2 linked regions of the Chlorogloeopsis sp. ULAP01 genome follow. The main gene of each other region encodes a partner of the protein of the gene in region 2 in a complex. Links are inferred from orthologs where the notes say so. Each region holds a gene or a part of one and is shown on either strand. Other genes may lie near its edges.

Region 1 (2,817 bases), 260 kb from region 2 along the record:
GATCGCTTCTGGTTCGCAGCGATAAACTGGTTGATGGATTTGTGGAGGGCGAGGGGGTAGATATTGGTACATCCTATTATTCAAACCTTGAGTCCCAGAAGCCGTTTTAAACCCCACAATGACTGCACGAAACTCAGTTTTGAGCATAGCAAAAATTTGGGGTTGTTCCTCTCGCAACTCCTGCAAAGATAACCCCAGAGCGACTGGTCGGTGTACGGAATCTACGGGCATAGTGGTTGCATAATGCACTACAGCATACACTTGATTGCCAGACTCTTCATCTACAGAATAAACCCAACTACCGAAGGGAGGCATGGGAGGAAAGCTTAAATCTTCTGGTTCCAAGCACTGGGCTAAAAATTCACAAGTAGAAGTTTCGATCACCTCTGCAAAGTGGTTAGGATGGCGATCGCCTCTATCAAATTGTGGTAGGGGGAGGCGCATAGTAGTTATGGATCATTAGTCACTAGTCATTGGTCATTAGTCATTAGCAAAGAACAAATGACAAATGACAAGTGACAAAGAACTAATTTATTTTGCTTTTTTACGTCCTGCTGTGGTTTCTACAACTTCTAGTTCCGAAAGGCGAAAGGAAACTAGTTTGTCCCAGTTACCACCTTCAAACAGTACGGCAACCTTGCCATCACTAACCCGTTGCACGAGTCCTTCATAACGATAATAGATATCTGTCGGATTTTTGACGCGAACAGTTGCTCCTGGCAGGATCATAATGTGTACCTTCTAGCGTTCCTGTTAATAGCTTAATACTTGTGACTAGTGATTTGTCATTGGTAATTTGTGCTTTGTTGCTTGTCAATTATCAATGATCATGACTGTTGACTATGACCAATACTTCTGTTTTTGTCGAAAGTTCGCCACCGATTCTACTACTCCCAAGGCAATGAAATTTGTCAACATCGCAGAACGCCCATAACTCATCCAAGGAAGAGGAATGCCTGCTACTGGGGCTAAACCTACATTCATACCAATGTTAACTATCATCTGGAATACAATCATAGATAAGACACCAATAGCTAACAGTGAGCCAAAGTTGTCTTTAGCAGTTTGGGCAATATGCAATAGGCGCAGACAAAGTAAGCCAAAGACCAGTAAAACGAGTAAACACCCAATAAAACCAAATTCTTCACCGACAGCAGAGAAAATAAAATCTGTATGCTGTTCAGGAACAAAATTTAACTGAGTCATTGGGCCTTTAAAAAGTCCCCATCCCCACCACTCACCAGCACCAATAGCAATCCGAGATTGGATTTGGTGATAGGCAGAACCGAGGGGATCGGCATTGGGGTTGATAAATGACGTGAGTCGGTCTTTTTGATAATCTTTGAGTAAATACTTCCAAGCAAAAAGTCCTAATTCTCCACCCAACATATTTAAACCCCATGCCCCAATGGTGCCAAGACCAAATCGCCGCCAGGGGAGAGTCCACCAACCAACAATGCCCATAGCGATTGACCAAACTAACCCCAAAGGACCGAAAGTTAGGTCTTGTGAGAAAGCGATCGCAAATGGCCAAGGTATGCTAAATAAAATTGCAGCAACAATTGGAGAAATCAGCAATATTAACCAGCCGGGATTAGCATTTGCCCAATACAACATCCCCAAGACGATCGCCCCAAATACTAGTGAAGTTGCTAAGTCTGGCTGCAAAAAGACTAATCCCCAAGGAACAGCAGTGATTGCTAAAGCCCGGAAAACACTATCAAGGCTAGAAGCTGTGCGCTTGTGTAATAAAGCTGCGAGGGTGATAATTATCCCGATTTTGGCAAATTCTGAGGGTTGAACGTTAAAACCGAAGAAGCCAATCCACCTTTGTGCGCCTTTAGCACTATGACCGATCAGCATGACTGCAATTAGGCTGATGTTGATCAGAGTGTAGGTAACCCAGTGCCATCGCAGCATATTTTCATAACGGATGCGGGCTAAAATGAGCGCGATCGCACAACCAATTCCACCAATCAGCCAGTGCCACCACCAATCAGTGAGTCCTTGATTTAATTCCGTACTGCGGATCATGATACCGCCAAATATGGTTAAGCTGATTGGCAAACAAAATAACAACCAGTCTACTTGTTGCCAAGGTTTTAACCAGTATTTCCAACGTAGCTGGGGAAGCCAGGAACGTGACCTTTTTAACAACATTAGATAATTTTAGACTTTAGCTTTTAGATTTTAAATTTATTGATTAGGGACTGGGTACTGGGTATCGGGGATTGGGTACTCGGTACTAGGTACTGGGAAAGAAATTCTTCCTAGTCCCCAGTCACCTGTCCCTAGTCCTTATTCCCTATGCCAAAGCTGCAACCGATACTTTGCCTGCGATTGTTTGAGCGATCGCTTTAAAAGCTTTAGCGCTGGCTGAACTTGGATCGGCTACAACTATTGGTACACCATTGTCACCACCAATTCTGGTGGAAATTTCTAATGGTATACATCCTAACAAAGGTACTCCCAACTCGGTTGCTGTTTTAGAGCCACCACCGGAACCAAAAATGTCATACTGCTTATCCGGCAGATCTGGGGGAATAAAATAACTCATGTTTTCTATTATTCCTAAGACGGAAACATTCATCTGTTGGAACATCCGTAAGCCCTTGCGAGAATCTAACAAAGCTACGGTTTGGGGTGTAGTTACAATTACAGCCCCCGCCATTGGCACCGCTTGTGTCAATGTTAACTGAGCATCCCCCGTTCCTGGTGGCATATCTACTATCAAATAATCTAATTCTCCCCATTCCACTTGGTAGAGAAACTGACGAATTACCCCGTTTAGCATCGGCCCTCGCCATATCACTGGCT
Region 2 (5,926 bases):
CTCCAAGCGATCGCTTTGCTCATCAATATATATACCTGCGTTATTCACCAATACATCTAACCGTCCAAATCACTGATTAATAAATTCAGTAAGAATTACTTGATATCCCTTTTTTGCCAATTGGCGAGAAGCTTCAAATCCTAAACCGCGATTTGCACCTGTTACTACTGCAATTTTTGGTGTTGTCATGTTCGGATTCTCTGGTTTAGTAGTTTAGTAATCTTTATTTAGGTGCGTTAGGCTAAAGCCGTAACACACCCTACGATTTAATTATTTAAGTGCGTAATCCTGGTTGTATTCTACGAGTTCAATTTCGTTACCATCAGGATCGTTGACATATATTCTGTATTTTGTTTCTGGTGCTGACATTGTGTAATATTCAATACCTGCATCTTCAAGTGTTTTTTTCATTGCATCACCATCTTTAATAACAAAACCAACGTGGTTGATGCCGATATTTTCATAAGCAGTATGGACGCGTTCTTGCTCAATCTCATCATTCAAGGCAAGATAAAATTGATTGTTACCTAAGTGCATCCAGTATCTGCCGTCAAATATACCATCAGCACGTACATCCCAATCAGGAAATAAAGTTTGGTAAAACTTCTTGCTGTCGTTAATATTTTTGCAACTAAGATTAATATGTTCAAAGCGAATAAAATTCATATCTACTCCTTATTTTAAAAATAGAGAATGGCTAATGGTTAATGGCTAATAGCTAATTGCCATTAACTATTAACGACTAACAACTAACTTATTACCCTAGCGAGACATCCAGAAACATCATGACTACAAAGCCCAACATCACACCAATAGTTCCTTCTTTTTCTAATCCTTTGCGATGAGATTCGGGGATGATTTCATCACTAATGACAAATAACATTGCTCCTGCTGCAAATGCCATCGCCCAAGGCAAAATAAAGTTAGCAATACTTACTACTCCCGCACCAATCAAACCGCCAATTGGTTCAACTAATCCTGTCAGCAGGGAAATCTACAACGCATAAGCTGCTGAATATTGCTCGCTCACTAAAGATAGTGCTACTACTAAACCTTCTGGTATATTTTGCAAGCCTATACCTAAAGCGACAGGAATTCCGTCGGTAATATTGTTGTTACCAAAATTTACTCCCACAGCTAATCCTTCCGGAAAGTTGTGAATAGTAATTGCGGCAATAAATAGCCAAATTCGCTTTAGGTTTTTACCACGGTGATTTTCTTTCCCCTTGAAAAAATGTTCGTGGGGTAATAGGCGATGTACTATTTGCAAAAATACCCCACCCAAAAGCATACCAGCAACAATAATTAAAGCAGCAATAGGTTTTGATGTTCCTTGAGCAATTGCTGCCTCAGTTCCCGGTACAATCAATGAGAACGATGTCGCTGCTAACATCACTCCCCCACCAAACCCCAGCATTATTCCTTGCACTCGCTGCGTGAGATTAATTGGTAGCAAAATTGGCAAAGCACCAACTACTGTGGCAAGTCCTGCACCTAAACTAGCGATCGCACCGATAACAAGGCTTTCCATATCTAGGGTTTTTATCCAAATCTATATATATTAAATCATAGTCGTTATGAGTTTGTATTGCAAGCATTAGCAAAAAATTGCAGAGGATATTTCCTACCTGCGATGTGATAATTGGGGTTTTGAGTAGTTGAGACTCTCACCTTCAAGGCTTCTTCACCTTCTGCCCTCTGACTTGAAAGTCACCTCACCCCCTGCCCCTCTCCTTGCTAAAAAGAGGGGTGTCCGACAGGACGGGGTGAGGTTTTTCATGCAAGGCTTGTGAAACTTGTTTGATTGGGACTGCCTTCTACTTAGTTTTTAAGGTTCTGGTTTCTTATACTTTCCTGGATACTTCTTGTGAAAATACTCTTCCATTACTTTTAACGCCATTGGTCCGGCAACGCTACCACCACCACCACCAGAATGTTCTGCAAACGCTACAACCAAAATTTCGGGATTATCGGCGGGAGCATAACCTCCAAACCAAGCATGATTGGCTTTGATCCCATTACGTTTCCATGCTTCAGCTGTTCCGGTTTTGCCTGCTACAGGAGGAAGTGATGGCACATTTAAAGCTCTACCTGTGCCTTCTGAGACCACTTTCCGCAATCCTTCGCGGAGAATTTTGGCGGTTGATGGTTTCATATCAATCGGCTCGCGCCATGATTTTGCTTGTTCATTATCTTTAAGTAAATGCGGTTGAACTCGGTAGCCACCATTAGCAGGTACAGCAAACATAACCGCGACTTGCAGTGGTGTAGTTAGTAGTGCTCCTTGACCGATTGACATATTTACTGAATCGCCAACAGTCCAAGGTATTTTCCACGCTTTTCGCTTCCATGCTTCATCTGGAACAAAACCTTTTGATTCTTCTGAAGCGAATTCAAACCCAGTTTTCTTGCCGAAACCATACTTACGAGTCCAATTGATTAAAGTGGAACCACCTACTCTCGCACCGACTTGGTAGAAAAAAGTATCACTACTCATGGCGATCGCCCGTGCAAATCCTAACGCACCAAATCCGGCGTGATTCCACTCATTAAAACGATAACCTCCAAAGCTAAGGGAACCGTAGGTTTGTAGTACTGTCTGCGGCGAAAATTTCCCCGACTCTAGTCCGGCTGTAGTAGTAACAATTTTGAAAGTACTAGCTGGAGGATAGGCTTGCAGAGCGCGATTGAGTAACGGGTGATCTGCACCTAATAGAATTTGTTGCAATTCTTTCTGAGAAGCTCTTTGCTTTGAGAAAACATTAGGGTCAAATGTGGGGTGAGATACCATCGCTAAAATTGCCCCATTCTGCGGATTCATGGCAATAATTGTACCGTTGCGCTGCGCGAGAGCTTTTTCGGCAGCCATTTGCACATTCCAATCTATGGTCAAGCGGATATCATCACCGGGTTGTGCCTGTTTCTCTCCCAAAATTCGCAGTGGACGACCATTACTATCAACTTCTACCTGCTGACCACCCCATTCACCCCGTAGCACATTTTCAAATGCCTTTTCAATTCCCATCTGACCGATGACATCTCCAAGGCGGTAGCCTTTGTCTTTTTTCTCTTTTAACTGTTCGGCTGTTAGTTCGCGCGTATAACCAAGGACATGAGCAAATTCCTTCCCGTGTGGATAGTAACGAACAGCTTCCGTATGTACTTCCACATCGTCAAGTTCATTTTCATATTCCTTTAAAGCGGTAATTTCTTCTAGCTCCAAGTCGCGCTTAATTCGCACAAGACTAGAAGCGTTTGGGCCTGCCTCTTTTAGCTTATTTTCAATTTCTTCTAGAGACATACCCAGAATTTGAGATAAGCGTATACTTATTTGCGACCAAGATTGTTTCTTATGAGCCATTGGCCACAAATATACGGAATGAGGATAGCGAGTCGTTGCTAAGAGTTTACCATTGCGGTCAAAAACGTTACCTCGTTCTGGTTGCTTGAGCAACAGCCGAATTCGGTTCGACTCTGCTTGTTGTCGATGGGTTGAGCCTTGGATAATTTGCAAATATACTAAACGTCCCAGAATACCGCTTGTCAAAAGTAGGGTAAATAAAATTAAAAATACAGATTGTGAATTTCGTCCAACGGTACGCTTTTCTTTGGAATTGCTAAGTAGAGGAATTTGTAATGATGGCATACAACAAATAATTATTTAAAGTATTGACACAATTATGTATACTAAGATACTAGTTAGGTAACTGTATGAAGCAAAAAACTCAGTTAGTGCAGAGCTACGAACTTACTTGTGGTATATGATAAACCTAGTTTTAGGTAAGTAGCCAAGCCAATCAACTATATTAATTTTTTTGGTTACGGAAAATTAGACTGCTTGTTTAACAGGCTTGTTAGCCTTCTTCACCTAGTTAGTTATTTTCACCTCACGTAAATTATCAGAGGTTATAGATCCCCGACTTTTTAAAAAATTGGGGATCTGAACACCTGCGAAACTCAGATCTACATCCATAGCTTTGTCATATGCCTTTTCGACACCCATCCGACCGATGATATGTCTTGGTGAGAACAGTTATTTTAGTGATTTTGCTTAAATTGCTTGTATCATTTTTATCTTACTATTGAGATGATTTTCATAAAAATATAAGACAAAAGATAATTTGGATACTATGATTACCTGTATACAATTACGCTCATTTGGTGCATAAGGTGCATAAATTGAAAGCTAAAAACCTACGAAAGTATATGTCTAATAAATAATGTTGTCTTACCAGATAAAATGTACCCAAGTCTGGTGTGTAGTCTGCTTAACAAACTACATTTTTTGTAACAATACGTAAAACTATATAGTTTTCTTCATTTAGGACTATGGCCTCTAGCTTGACGCAAAATCAGGGGGAAGTAATGAGTTTTGACACCCTTGATGTAGAACTGCGTAACGTTTTTAAGTTTTTTAATCAAGAGCCAGCCGTACACGGAATAGACTTGGATGTTAGACAAGGAGAATTTTTCAGTATCCTTGGCCCGTCCGGTTGTGGTAAGACTACCACACTGCGTTTAATCGGTGGATTTGAAAGGGCTGATGCTGGTAAAGTTTTGATCCAAGGTCAGTCCATGACTAACGTTCCTCCTTACCGCCGACCAGTTAATACTGTATTTCAAAGTTACGCGCTGTTTAACCACTTAAATGTATGGGATAATATCGCTTTTGGATTGCGGTTAAAAAAAATACGTAAAGCTGAAATCGAAAGCAGAGTTAAAGAAGCTTTAAAACTGGTGAAAATGGAAGGCTTGCGATCGCGCTTACCGTGTCAGCTTTCTGGTGGGCAACAGCAGCGAGTGGCATTGGCGCGGGCGTTAGTCAATCGTCCTGCTGTCTTGCTGTTAGATGAACCTTTGGGAGCCTTAGATCTAAAGCTGCGTAAAGAAATGCAGGTAGAACTATCAAATCTACACAAAGAACTGGGTGTAACTTTTATTATGGTTACTCACGATCAAGAGGAAGCTCTATCATTGAGCGATCGCATTGCCGTCATGAATCATGGCAAAATTGAGCAAATTGGCACACCCAGCGAGATTTACGAAAAACCTCAAACAGCTTTTGTTGCTGATTTTATCGGCGATACAAATTTATTTGAGGGTGAAGTTATAGAAGTATACCCTTCTCACATTCAAGTTTTAACCAAAACAGGACTTAAAATTACCGTTTCTCGCGCTACTGATACACCTGTTGAATTATCACAAACAGTGGCAGTCAGCGTTCGTCCAGAAAAAATTCAGCTTACACTTTATAGACCAAGTACACAGAATAACTGCTTTGAAGGACGACTTATTAATGTTATGTATTTAGGAACCCATATTAACTATGTGGTCGAAATGAAAAAAGGTGTGCGTATTACCGTGATGCAGCCTAATACTTTTGGCTCTCTACCAGATTCTGATACACCTATTTATGCTTGGTGGAATGAAACAGATTGTTTAGCTATTAGTCCCTAAAGTTAAATGACTAACAGACGGCAATTTTTACAAGTTACAGCAGCACTTTCTGGCTTATCTTTAGCAGGCTGTGGTTGGAGACTTGCTGATGTGCGAGCTTCTTCTACTAATAGAGGTTCACGGGATCAACTTGATATTTATACTTGGACACAATATACAAACCAAGAATTATTAAAAACTTTTACCACTCAAACTGGGATTAAAATAATTGCAGATTTATATGATTCCAATGAAGTGATGTTGGCTAAACTCCAAGCTGGAGGTGGAGGCTCTTACAGCGTGGTTTATCCATCTGACTATATGGTGCAGAAAATGGTGGAAAAGGAATTATTGACACAACTAAATCATCAACTCTTAACTGGTTTAGATAATTTATTTCCTCAATTTCAAAATCCTACATATGATGCAAGCAACCAATACAGTATTCCATATAGTTGGGGAACAACGGGTTTAATTTATAATTCTGAAA

Evidence for each region.
Region 1: the proteins of mrdA (region 2) and rodA are in contact, whole or in part, in a crystal structure (PDB 6PL5), measured with the Thermus thermophilus proteins. The link is inferred for Chlorogloeopsis sp. ULAP01 from one-to-one orthologs. Residues at the interface, in WP_223903432.1 of Thermus thermophilus: Arg4, Ile5, His6, Leu8, Ala9, Phe12, Ala15, Leu16, Leu19, Gly20, Arg22, Ala23, Trp24, Leu26, Gln27, Val28, Tyr31, Tyr34, Leu36, Leu43, Thr45, Asp47, Lys156, Gln157, Gly158, Ser160, Val184, Leu201, Glu202; in WP_223903423.1 of Thermus thermophilus: Phe161, Val165, Phe168, Val169, Leu172, Pro198, Tyr199, Glu202, Tyr211, Arg212, Asp213, Gln220, Val221, Gln223, Ser224, Ile226, Ala227, Ile228, Gly229, Ser230, Gly266, Phe267, Val270, Leu274, Tyr277, Gly278, Leu281, Phe285, Leu289, Arg297.

Annotation. Positions count from the first base shown.
Region 1 is NZ_JAUDRH010000007.1:286,107-288,923, forward strand. It holds rodA (rod shape-determining protein RodA), read right to left. Parts: upstream 2,161-2,817; coding sequence 841-2,160; downstream 1-840. Other genes in the region: QUB80_RS16105 (HAS-barrel domain-containing protein), read right to left, coding at 1-444; QUB80_RS16110 (NAD(P)H dehydrogenase subunit NdhS), read right to left, coding at 532-729; QUB80_RS16120 (Mrp/NBP35 family ATP-binding protein), read right to left, coding at 2,306-2,817. UniProt on the Escherichia coli protein: Peptidoglycan polymerase that is essential for cell wall elongation. Also required for the maintenance of the rod cell shape. Functions probably in conjunction with the penicillin-binding protein 2 (mrdA).
Region 2 is NZ_JAUDRH010000007.1:24,510-30,435, forward strand. The notes cover bases 1,238-4,120. They hold mrdA (penicillin-binding protein 2), read right to left. Parts: upstream 3,647-4,120; coding sequence 1,829-3,646; downstream 1,238-1,828. Also shown: QUB80_RS14965 (VOC family protein), read right to left, coding at 271-666; QUB80_RS14980 (ABC transporter ATP-binding protein), read left to right, coding at 4,330-5,457; QUB80_RS14985 (ABC transporter substrate-binding protein), read left to right, coding at 5,464-5,926. UniProt on the Escherichia coli protein: Catalyzes cross-linking of the peptidoglycan cell wall. Responsible for the determination of the rod shape of the cell. Is probably required for lateral peptidoglycan synthesis and maintenance of the correct diameter during lateral and centripetal growth.